DNA from 3 places in the Enterococcus sp. DIV0840 genome. Region 3 is predicted to be linked to each of the others. Evidence: a T-box and tRNA genes for the amino acid it is inferred to sense, from the RefSeq annotation. Region 3 holds a T-box; the other regions hold tRNA genes.
The links. The T-box of region 3 lies ahead of argS (arginine--tRNA ligase). A T-box ahead of a tRNA ligase gene usually reads a tRNA of that ligase, here a tRNA-Arg.
Positions count from the first base shown of each region.

Region 1 (4,189 bases), 1.2 Mb from region 3:
TCATTTAGGTGAGGTCGCTTTAGTCCCAGATCCATCACCGATTTCTCAATCTGGGATCATTTTCTACAATACTTTATTTGATGAAAATGCTTCAAATCATTTAGCTTTCGGCTCCGCTTATGCATTTAATCTGCAAGGTGGAACTGAAATGAGTGAAGAAGAACTAAAAGAAGCGGGTCTAAACCGTAGTCATACTCATGTTGATTTCATGGTGGGATCAGACAAAATGGATATCGACGGTATTAGAGAAGATGGCACACGAGTTCCCATTTTCCGCAACGGTGATTGGGCTTAAAAAGAACAAAAGCGTGCTGATTGAATAAATCAGCGCGTTTTTTTAGAGAGAAGACATGCGATTATGAACTATCCTAAAAAACTAGTTGAAGCAGTCAAACAAAAAATGCTCGGACATAATTTAGAAGGGTTTCTTTCTGGAAAAGGCCCTAAAAATGCAGTCTTGATGCTGATTGGAGAAGCTCCGGGAGAAACAGAAATAAAAACAAAGATCCCTTTTAGCGGCAAATCAGGAAAAAAACTGGATAGTTGGTTATCTAATTCAGGGTTGAGCCGAGAAGATATCTATATTACGAGTGCTGTTCGAAGTCGACCTTTCAGTATAAAAGAACAGCTCAATAAAAGAACTGGAATTGTTGAAACAAAATATCCAAATCGAACGCCTACTAAGGCTGAGGTATTAGCTTATGCCCCGTTGTTAGATTATGAAATCCAAACGATCCAGCCAAAAATCTTTGTACCAATGGGCAATATTGGTTTGCAGCGGCTTTGGGGAAATGATTATACGATTTCAAAAAATCACGGACAGTTGCTCCATTTACCGATTTTGGTCTATTCAAAAGAGAAAAATCAACTCACTGAAACAAGTGAAAGCTATCCGGTGTTCCCAATCTATCATCCTGCAGCTGTTTTTTATAATCAAAAACTTGAATCTGTTATTGAGTCTGATTGGTTGCTTTTAGGCTCACTTTTGAAAAATCGTGATTTGAATTAGATGTTGGTAATTTATCGAATAAAAAGACAATTTCAACAAAATATTATTGGCACAAATAAAATAAAACACCTATCAAATCAACGATTGACAGGTGTTTTTTACGTTCCCGACTGGAATCGAACCAGCGACCTATCGCTTAGGAGGCGATCGCTCTATCCTACTGAGCTACGAGAACATTCCTTATTTATTTTAGAAGTCTTTTCATTCAGTGTCAATGAAAATAAAAAGAAAGCGATCCTGATATAAAAATCAGCATCACTTTCCTAATTTTTTATTTCGCCGATAGTAAAATTAAGCTAGACAACTAAATAAGTCATTTGTGCTACACTCAAAATAGTTCCGACCAAAGAATTATAAGGAGTGAAGACAAATGACCTATACTCATCTTACATCAAATGAACTCGTGATGATAGAAGCTTATTTCAATATGAGCCAACCTGTTACGATGGTTTCTAAGACTTTAAATCGTTCTAGACAGACAATCTACAATGTTTACAACTTCCTAAAACAAGGAAAATCTATCTGTGACTATTACCAACAATATAAAGAAAATAAAACGCGTTGTGGTCGACAACCCATTAGTTTGCCTACAGAACAGCATGATTACCTTCAAACTATGGTGGCTCAAGGGTGGACACCTGATGTGATTATTGGTCGAGCTGAGTTTCCTATTTCATGCTCTGTTAGAACACTTTATCGTCAGTTTAAAGCAAATCAATTTGATTGCTCAAAACTACCAATGAAAGGGAAACGAAAGCCCAACGGGCATAAAGAACGTCGCGGAAAGCAAGCATTTAAACGCAATATTTCAGAACGATCCACTGACTACCCTGATTTCCAACAGGAATTTGGGCATTTAGAAGGGGACACAATTGTTGGCGTTTATCATAAAAGTGCCATCATCACTCTAGTTGAACGCCTTTCAAAAGTGATTATTACATTAAAACCAAATGGTCGGAAAGCATTGGATATTGAAAAAGCGACAACTGATTGGCTACAAAAGATTCTCAGAAATTTGTTCAAATCCGTGACCTTTGATTGTGGAAAAGAATTTTCAAATTGGAAAAACATGAGTAATGTCAATGATATTTCTATCTATTTTGCAGACCCTGGAACCCCCTCACAACGCGGATTAAATGAGCATTCGAATGGGTTATTACGTAAAGATGGGCTGCCTAAAACAATGGATTTTAATCAAGTTGACCAAGCTTTTGTTGCGGCTGTCGCCTCTAAAAGAAATCACATACCAAGGAAATCTTTAAATTATCGAACACCATTAGAAGTATTTTTAAGTTACATAAATGAAAGACAATTGTCTAGCTTAATTTGACAAATCAAATTTTTTAATATCCTTTTTGCCTTTTAACATTTTAACTAAATAAAGGCCACCTACAACAACAGCTAATGTTTTACCGATTTTACCATTTCTTGCAACTTTTTCTTCTTTGGTTTTACTCATGTTCTCCACTACCTTTCATTATTAGACTTTTATTTGTTTCCTTACTACATAGTATAAGGAGTTTCAACTCGTTCCGCTAATCATTTGCTTGTAATCAAAAAATTCGTAAAGTCTTTTTATGGATGTTAAGCTTGAACTATACCTCTTATGGTAAATAAAGAAAATGGAGGAAATACAGATGACGGATAAAACGAAAGAAAAGATTTTCGCTGAGCGTCAGGACAATTATAAGCAGGAAAAAGAAGAAATTTTTAAAGAAGCTTTAGAAGAATATCATGACGCCCCCGCAGGAGAAAAAACAGAAGATGAGAAAAATAAGGCATAAATTTAAATAGGCTAAGTGAATGTTGAAATAATCAATTCACTTAGCCTGTTTTTTAAAAATAATCTGCTAAAATCGGCATACCTTTTACTAAACGTTGATCCAACGACTGGATCATTTTTTCTTTTCCTAAAATTTTTCCATGGAAATGTAAGTGAGTCCCTCTACGGTACCCCATAAAAAGTTGCGTCAATGTTTGAATCGAGCTTGCAATCACGTCCTCTTCTTTCAATGATTCAGGGATTTGGTCAAGTTTTCTTACAGAACTCTGACCATTTTCATCGATCAACAATTCCCAGATTCCGTTGTTCCATGAACCATAATCATCTTCAACTTTAAGATAATAAGCTTCAGCACTTCCTACAGCAAAAGGATACTTACACATAAAGCTTTCTAAATCAACAATTCTAGCCATCATAAAAGGGGTCACTTTCATTTCTACTAATGGCGACGGCATTAGATAGCTTAGATTTTCACCATCAAAACCTGTTTCTAAATGAAATTCTTGCGATGAACCATTATGTGAACCAATAAAACGAATGATTGATCGAAAGGCTTGATCCGTTAGATAGCCCCATTCTTTAATCACAAAACGCTCTGCACTAGATTGATAAATCAAGTAGCCCTGAGGATTGCCCAACTCGTCTTCATAGAGTGCAAATAAATTCTTATCATCCAGACCAAATGCATACTCAAACCACCAAGATTCCCGAATTACTGCTCCTTTTTGGTTGTTAGGTAACTCAGAATAGATTTGCTGACAAACACTTTTGGCTTCTTCATAGGTAACTCGTTTCATCTTGCCTGGCGTTGCCTTCACTTTTGGCCAATCTGCTGCTTTAACGGTATAACTAATTTGTTCAAATACCTGCTCAAAACCATATTTTCGATAAAAAGGATATGAAAATGGCGCTAAGTATGCTAATTCAACCTTATTTTCTGCTAGTTCTGCTAGTAGCTGCTTCATAATAGTTGAAATGCCCCCTTGTCCCCGATATTCAGGATAAGAAGAAACACAACCAATTCCAGCCATTTGGTAACTGATTCCATGAAATGCCACTTTGAATGGTGTAGAAATCACTTGACTTGTTAAAGCATCTTCTAAAAAATACCCATAATTCAAAGACTGTGCGACAATTTTCTTAAAACGCCTTTTCCGCTCTTCTGTTTTTTCAGCATTGAAAGCATATGCTGCTAAATCGAAAATATCATCTATATTTTTTTCACCCATAATACGTACTTCTTTTTCCATTTTGATCCACCCTAACTATAAGTAACTTCTTACTTTTCATTGTACTCCAATGTAAAACGATGTCCAGAAAAAAGCGAACTCTGTCAATACAAAAAAAGACTAGGACATGACCATTAATAGTCTATCCCAGTCTCATCAACTCGTTCA
Region 1 is NZ_CP172876.1:2,780,576-2,784,764, forward strand. It holds gene IGL98_RS13235 (aminopeptidase) at 1-295, shown strand, start outside; gene IGL98_RS13240 (uracil-DNA glycosylase) at 359-1,009, shown strand; tRNA gene IGL98_RS13245 (tRNA-Arg) at 1,111-1,184, opposite strand; gene IGL98_RS13250 (IS30 family transposase) at 1,380-2,339, shown strand; gene IGL98_RS13255 (hypothetical protein) at 2,331-2,468, opposite strand; gene IGL98_RS13260 (hypothetical protein) at 2,647-2,793, shown strand; gene IGL98_RS13265 (GNAT family N-acetyltransferase) at 2,846-4,042, opposite strand.
Region 1: it has a tRNA-Arg gene. The T-box ahead of argS (arginine--tRNA ligase) is inferred to sense a tRNA for this amino acid. The anticodon was not compared.

Region 2 (4,189 bases), 1.3 Mb from region 3:
ATGATGTGACACAAGGCTCAGTTGAAGTGGGCGGACATGATGTGCGGGATTACGATCTGAAATCATTGCGTGACCAAGTCAGCATGGTTTTACAAAATAATGTATTGTTTACTGGAACAATCAAAGAAAATCTACGCTGGGGTAATGAAGAGGCGACAGATGAGGATTTGATCAGAGTGTGTAAAATTGCTCAGGCAGATAGTTTTATCGAAGAATTTCCAGATAAATATGACACGATGATTTCTCAAGGCGGAAATAATGTTTCGGGTGGCCAAAAACAACGTTTATGTATTGCTCGCGCATTGTTAAAAAAACCGAAAATTTTGATTTTAGATGATTCAACGAGTGCTGTAGATACGAAAACAGATCGTCTGATCAGAGAAGGGATGAGACAAGAAATCCCTGGAACAACGACGTTTATCATAGGACAGCGCGTTTCTTCTGTTCAAGATTCAGATCGTATTATTGTGATGGATAAAGGCTTGATCAATGCTATCGGAACGCATGATGAATTATTGGCTAATAATCAGATTTATCAAGAAGTTTATGAGTCTCAACAGAAAGGATTTGGTGAAGAAGATGCGTGATGAAAAAACAAAAGGGATTCCCAAAAGTCAAGATCCTTTAAAAACGTTGAAACGACTATTTTCATATATGTTTAAGAATTATAAGTTCCAGCTGATATTAGTACTGATACTCATCCTACTAAGTACCTTTGCCAATGTCCGAGGTTCGCTATTTTTACAAGTGGTAATCGATGATTATATCACACCGTTACTGGGTCAAAGTAATCCTAATTTTTCTGGATTATTAAAGGGAATTACAACGATGGCACTGATTTATGGTGTTGGGATCATTGCAAACTTAGGCTTTAACCTGATCATGGTGCGTATCAGTGAAGGAACACAAAAAACAATTCGGGATGAAATGTTTACTCATCTTGAAACATTGCCAATCCGCTACTTTGATTCAAATTCTGACGGGAATATCATGAGCCATTTCACGAATGATACAGATACGTTGCGTCAGATGATTTCACAAAGTATTCCTAATTTAGTGGCAGCAGTTGTTAGTTTTATCAGTGTGTTTATTGCCATGTTTACGATCAGTGTTCCACTGACCTTAGTTGTAATGGTTTCTGTTTCCGTAATGATCATGACGATTCGGATAATTGCAGGGCGCAGCAGTCGTCATTTTGGGAAGCAACAACGGGATTTAGGGCGTGTAAATGGATTCATCGAAGAAATAATGCATGGACAAAAAGTGGTGAAAATTTTTAATCATGAGCCGCAAACAATCAAACAGTTTAAAGTAATCAACGAAGAATTGCGACAAAGTGCTACCCAAGCCAATAAATATGCGAACAGCTTAATGCCGATCATGATGAATTTGCTAAATATTCAATATGTACTCTTAGCAGTAGTTGGTGGTATTTTTTCAGTTTATGGTGTTTCGGGTCTGACAATTGGGATGATCGCTTCTTTTCTTCAGTTAAGCCGTTCATTGAATATGCCGATCAGTCAAGTTTCGCAACAAATCAATTTTGTGATCATGGCGTTAGCTGGGGCAGATCGCATCTTTACGTTGATTGATGAAAAGCCGGAAGTAGATGATGGTTATGTGACGTTAGTTCATGTGAAGCGACAAGGAAATAAACTTGTTGAAAGTGACACTAGGACAGGCTTATGGGCATGGAAACATCCTCATAATGATGGCTCGGTGACCTATAGGGAATTAACTGGTGATGTACGTTTTGAGGATGTCTCTTTTGGCTATACAGATAAAAGTCGAGTATTAAAAGATATCAATCTCTACGCTGAACCAGGTCAAAAAGTCGCATTTGTTGGGGCCACAGGAGCAGGGAAAACAACGATCACAAATTTGATCAATCGCTTTTACGATGTTCAAGAAGGGAAAATCCGTTATGATGGAATCAATGTGAAGAAAATCAAAAAAAGTTCTTTGAGAAAGTCATTAGGGATTGTTTTACAGGATACTCATTTATTTACAGGCACGATTCGTGAGAATATTCGTTATGGGAAGTTAAACGCATCTGATGAAGCTGTGATTGAAGCGGCTCAATTAGCGAATGCAGAGGATTTTATCAATAACCTACCCGATAAATATGATACAGTGATCACTGGGGACGGAGAAGGTCTATCTCAAGGGCAACGCCAATTATTGTCCATTGCACGAGCTGCGATTGCAGATCCGCCTGTAATGATCTTGGATGAAGCAACATCCAGTATTGATACAAGAACGGAAAAGCATGTACAAGCTGGGATGGATCGTTTAATGAAGGGCAGAACTGTTTTTGTCATTGCCCATCGTTTATCGACTATCCAAAATTCGGATGCAATCATGGTAATGGATCATGGAAGAATCATTGAACGAGGCAGTCACGAAGATTTACTTGAGGAAAAGGGAATCTATCATCAATTGTATACAGGAAAGGTCGAACTATCTTAGTAAGAAAATAGAAAAATAAAAAAACACCAATCATTAGAAAAAATCTGATGATTGGTGTTTTTTTGATATAAACGTTTAAAATAATACGCCAAGAGAGATTCGAACTCCCGACCGCTCGCTTAGAAGGCGAGTGCTCTATCCAGCTGAGCTATTGGCGCAAAGTAATAACGCAACAGAATTTATTATAATGAACATCCAAAACAAAGTCAATCATAAATTAGAAATAACAAGAAAGTTTTTTTGAAAAGTGGTTTATAACGCTAAATCACTAAGTTTTTATTGACTCTTGTTCCTTATTTTGATATGATACTAATGTTGTAATTGTGGACTCCACAGCTACAACCGCACAGAACAAGTTTTTAAGTATGACATATCGTTATCACTTGGGATGGCGAGTCTAAGTCTAGAAGAAGGAGGTGCTGTATAGCATGTACGCAATTATCAAAACTGGTGGTAAACAAGTAAAAGTTGAGGTAGGTCAAGCAATTTACGTTGAAAAATTAGACGTAGAAGCTGGCGAAAAAGTTGTTTTTGACGAAGTTATCTTAGTAGGTGGCGAATCTACGAAAGTAGGAGCTCCAACTGTCGCAGGTGCAACTGTCGAAGGAACTGTAGAAAAACACGGCAAACAAAAGAAAGTCGTGACTTTCAAATACAAACCTAAAAAACACACTCACCGCAAACAAGGTCACCGTCAACCATATACAAAAGTTGTAATCAACGCAATCAACGCATAATTCTTTTAAGTTGCATAGGAAAGAAGGCCTATCAATGATTAAAAGTTCTTTTAAACGAAATGGCGCAGGCCAAATCGTTTCTTTTGAAGTCTCAGGGCATGCTGAATCAGGTCCATATGGCAGTGATATTGTTTGTGCAGCTGTGTCTGCCTTAACTATCAGCACGGTCAAGGGTGTCGATGCGCTAGCTGGTTTTGAACCGATTGTCGAAACCAATGAAGATGAAGGTGGTTACCTTTATGTTGAAGTGATTTCAAATGCCAATCAGGAACAAACCAACATTGCCCAAATTCTCTTGGAAAACCTTTTATTAGGTCTACAAGCAGTCGAGCAAGAAAATCTTGAATTTATTCAAGTCAAAACCATAAACGAAAAATAGGAGGTGCAGACTATGTTATTAAACATGAATTTACAATTATTCGCCCACAAAAAAGGTGGAGGTTCTACTTCCAACGGACGTGATTCAGAATCTAAACGCTTAGGCGCTAAAAGTGCTGATGGACAAACAGTAACTGGTGGATCAATTTTATACCGTCAACGCGGAACTAAAATTTACCCAGGTGCTAACGTAGGTATTGGCGGCGACGACACTTTATTTGCTAAAGTAGACGGTGTAGTACGTTTCGAACGTAAAGGCCGTGACAAAAAACAAGTGTCTGTTTACCCAGCAGTAGATCAATAATTTTTTAACTGATCGGTTCTATCCCTTATTTAGTAAGGGATAGAACTTTTTTATTTTGGATAAACAATCACTTGAACAAATAAATGAGAATGCTAGAGCTAAACGTTTAAAAAAATAAGCTTATTCGCGAATGAATTGAATAATTAGTAACTAAAGGGAAAATTTAGGGATGAATTGCTAAAAAAGGAATTGTTGGTTTTTCCTGCTAAAATAGACGATTAAAAATTGAGAACGAATCAATATTCGGGTGCTTTTGCCCCATATAGTCATCGCTTATGCGGTGGCTTTTTATGTCTGGGTG
Region 2 is NZ_CP172876.1:2,856,352-2,860,540, reverse strand. It holds gene IGL98_RS13675 (ABC transporter ATP-binding protein) at 1-587, shown strand, start outside; gene IGL98_RS13670 (ABC transporter ATP-binding protein) at 580-2,469, shown strand; tRNA gene IGL98_RS13665 (tRNA-Arg) at 2,554-2,627, opposite strand; ribosomal protein L21 leader region at 2,800-2,878, shown strand; gene rplU (50S ribosomal protein L21) at 2,898-3,206, shown strand; gene IGL98_RS13655 (ribosomal-processing cysteine protease Prp) at 3,241-3,585, shown strand; gene rpmA (50S ribosomal protein L27) at 3,598-3,888, shown strand.
Region 2: it has a tRNA-Arg gene. The T-box ahead of argS (arginine--tRNA ligase) is inferred to sense a tRNA for this amino acid. The anticodon was not compared.

Region 3 (4,189 bases):
ATGACTATTTTTAATATGCCTTTATATCAAGAACTACGAAGTCAGATCGATTCTAAACGCTTTGGAAAATTGAAGATGATTCAAGCGCCTTTTGGTAGTTACAAGGAACCTGATCCAACAAATCGATTCTTTAATCCTGATTTAGCCGGCGGTGCTCTTTTGGATATTGGGACTTATGCAGTGTCTTTCGCACGATGGTTCTTCACCTCCCAACCTAAAGTCGTTGCGTCTGTCATGCAGCCTTTCTCTACTGGTGTAGATGAACAATCAGCAACTATTCTGCAAAATGATGCACAAGAGATGGCAACAGTTTCTTTAAGCTTCCAAGCAAAAATACCAAAACAAGGAATCGTCGCTTTTGAAGATGCTTATATTGTAATCAACGAGTATCCACGAGCAGATGAAGCAAAAATTTTCTTTAATGATGGTACCGTAGAAACGATTGTTTCTGGTGACAGTCACCAAGCATTGAACTATGAAATCACCAATATGGTTAAAATGATCGAAGGAGAAAAAACGAATCGTTCGCTGTTTTTAACAAAAGATGTTATCGATCTTCTAGATCAAATGCAACAAAATTGGACTAAATAAAAACTACCCGTGAAAGCGGGTTTTTTTAATATAAAAAACTGAGACAAAAATGAACTAGCGCCCTTTCGTCTCAGTTAATTTACTTATTACATTTCATTTGGTGCATGTAGACCAAGCAATCGTAAATCTTCTTTAATGATCGTCGCCATCGCATAAACTAATGCTAAACGTGATTCTTTTTGCTCATCCTCAGCCAAAATTTTGACATGGGCATAGTATTTATTGAACGCTTGAGCCACTTGAATCGCATGTTTTGCAATGACTGAAGGTTCATATTTATCCGCCGCTTGCATCACTACTTCCGGGAATTTTTGCAATAACTTAATAACTTCCCAGCTCTCTTTGTCATCCAATGCATACTCTTTCGTATCATCGATAGTGAAGTCAGCCTTTCTTAAAATACTCATAGCACGTGCATGTGTATATTGCACATAAGGACCTGTTTCACCTTCAAAACGCACAACTTCTTCTAAAACAAAGTCAAAGTTATTCAACCGATCATTTTTTAAATCATGGAAAATAACAGAGCCTATCCCAACTTGTCGAGCAACTTCTTCGCGCTCTGGTAAATCAGGATTTTTCTCCATAATTTGTTTATTTGCTAACTCGACCGCTTCATTCAACACTTCTTCAAGTAAAACGATTTTCCCTTTACGCGTTGATAGTTTTTTACCACCTTGTGTGATCAAACCAAACGGTACGTGATGCATATCTTTAGACCAATCAAAGCCAAGCTCATTTAAAACAGCTTTTAATTGTTTAAAGTGGTTACTTTGTTCATTGCCAACAACATAGATTGATTTGGCAAAATCGTAGTTACGTTTGCGATAAACTGCTGCCGCTAAATCACGTGTGATATAAAGTGTTGCGCCATCTGATTTTTTGATCAACGCTGGATTTAGGTCATACGCAGTTAAATCAACGATTTCAGCACCTTGATTTTCTTGCAGTAGATGTTTTTCTTCCAGCATTGTTACGATTTCGTCCATTTTATCGTTGTAGAAAGCTTCTCCATTATATGAATCAAAAGAAACTTCTAGCATAGAATAAATTTTATCGAATTCTTTTAATGATTCTGTACGGAACCATTGCCATAATTCAGTTGCTTCTGTATCGCCCTCTTCTAGCTTTTTAAACCACGCACGAGCTTCTTCCTCTAGTTCAGGTTGAGTTTCAGCCTCTTCATGAAACTGTACATACAAACGCAATAATTCAGTGATTGGTGCAGTTCTGACTGATTCTTCTGAACCCCATTTTTTGTAAGCTACGATCAATTTACCAAACTGTGTGCCCCAATCGCCTAAATGGTTGATGCGAATTGGTGTGTAACCAATTTTTTCAAGGATAAAAGCAATAGAATTCCCAATTACCGTTGAACGTAGATGTCCCATTGAAATTGGTTTTGCAATATTTGGCGAAGACATATCAATTGGCACATTACCTTTAGCACCTATTGAACTATCTCCATAGTGTCCTTTTTCTTTGGCAATTTGACCAATCACTGCTTGGCTGACCATTTTTTTATTCATAAAAAAGTTTAAGTAAGGTCCAACTACTTCGATTTTTTCAAAGTCTGTTCCAGCGATTTTTTCTGCTAAATCAGCAGCGATTTGCTGCGGCGCTTTGCGGTAGACTTTAGCTAATGAAAAAGCCGGAAAGGCTACGTCTCCGTGATCGACAGATTTAGGATTTTCCAATAATTGTGTAACCGTTTCTAAAGTTAGGTCATCTTTTACCACTTCGTAAATAGCTTTTGCTACGATTTCTTTGTTGTTCATAGATATCCTCCTAATGGGTGGGTTTTATTGATTAATAGAAACTTACTCGTTGATGATTTTTATTGTCTTTTAGTTCAGATATTCTTTGTTTTGAGGAACTGCTACTAATGTTTTTTCTAGATCATAGGCGGTTGGTGATTCCTGGTATGGTTACTTTTCTTCCTTCGGTCGCCACGTACTGTTCATTATCTGCTCTGGCGAAGTCAGTCACAGTGATTCACAGCAAAAAGTCCCTAGTGTTAAAAAACACCAGAGACGAGATTTTCCCGCGGTACCACTCTAATTGTTCGTGCTTTTATAAAGACGAACCCACTTAATCTATTAACGGTAGATAACCGTCTGCCTACGCAGATTCTCTAAAGTGCGCTTCCTTCATTTGATTATTTTCGGCTTGCACCTTCCCGAAATCGCTTGGATAATAGGTAATGAAGTACTCTCTTTATCGATGAATCAGTATTAAACTGGGTTTATTATAGCAAATATTTTTCTCTATGCCTAGTCTTATCCGTTGATTCTTATTTTTAAATCGTCATAAAAGACAAGCTGGGATCCGCATTTAAGTGATAATCTGCAAAATGACCTTTTTCAGCTTCAACGAATGCCGCAGCCCCGATCATTGCAGCATTATCTCCGCATAATCTAAGCGGTGGAACAATAAACGTGACACCAGGAAGTTCTTTGGACACTTCACTGCCTAAACACTCACGTAAGCCTTTATTAGCTGCAACACCGCCTGCCATCACTAATTGTTTGACTGGATATTCTTTACAAGCACGAATCGTTTTATCGACTAATACTTCAATCACACTGGCTTGAAAACTTGCAGCTAAATCATTCACTATCAACTCTTCATCACGCTGTTCAGAATTGTGAACGGTATTGATAAATGAACTTTTCAACCCACTAAAACTGAAGTCATAATTATCCTCTTTGATCATCGCCCGAGGAAAATGATATGTATCTTGACCAAGATGAGCTAATTCGTCGATTTCTTTACCACTTGGATAGGTTAAGCCTAAAACTCTGCCAACTTTATCGTACGCTTCGCCAGCTGCGTCATCTCTCGTTTCACCGATGATTTCAAATGAACCTGTCTCTTTCATATAAACTAATTCCGTATGTCCACCACTAACTAATAAGGCCATCAAAGGAAACTGCAGGGGTTCCACAAAGTGAGCAGCATAAATATGTCCAGCCATATGATTGACTGGGATCAACGGCAAATCGTGCGCCCACGCAAATGCTTTGGCAGCAGAGATACCGATCAACAAAGCACCTACCAAACCAGGACCATATGTAACTCCAACGCCACTCAAATCACTTGGTTCTACACCAGCTTCAACTAAAGCATCGTCAATACATAACGTAATTTCTTCCACATGGTGACGACTAGCAACTTCCGGCACAACACCACCAAAACGTTGATGACTCTTCACTTGGGAAGCCACGATATTGGATAAAATTTTAGCGCCCTCTTCAATAACCGCAACGCTTGTTTCGTCACAACTGCTTTCAATAGCCAGTATTAATTTTCTTTCCTTATTAAAAAAAGTCATTGATTCACTTCCTTAACTTTTAAACACATAACGATCCCATCTTCTTTAGGATGGCTGTAATAATTTTTTCGACGATTGATTGTTTTAAATCCTTTTTTTTCATATAATTTTTGTGCATTTAAATTAGATTCACGAACTTCTAAAAAGACCTGACAAACCCCTTGCTCGACTAATCGTTGGAGCAAGTGATCGATCAATTGACTACCATATCCTTTTTGTTGACATTCTTTATGAATCACAACATGAGTAATTTCAGCTTCATCT
Region 3 is NZ_CP172876.1:1,600,197-1,604,385, reverse strand. It holds gene IGL98_RS07590 (Gfo/Idh/MocA family protein) at 1-591, shown strand, start outside; gene argS (arginine--tRNA ligase) at 678-2,369, opposite strand; T-box leader at 2,618-2,824, opposite strand; gene tsaD (tRNA (adenosine(37)-N6)-threonylcarbamoyltransferase complex transferase subunit TsaD) at 2,891-3,925, opposite strand; gene rimI (ribosomal protein S18-alanine N-acetyltransferase) at 3,922-4,189, opposite strand, start outside.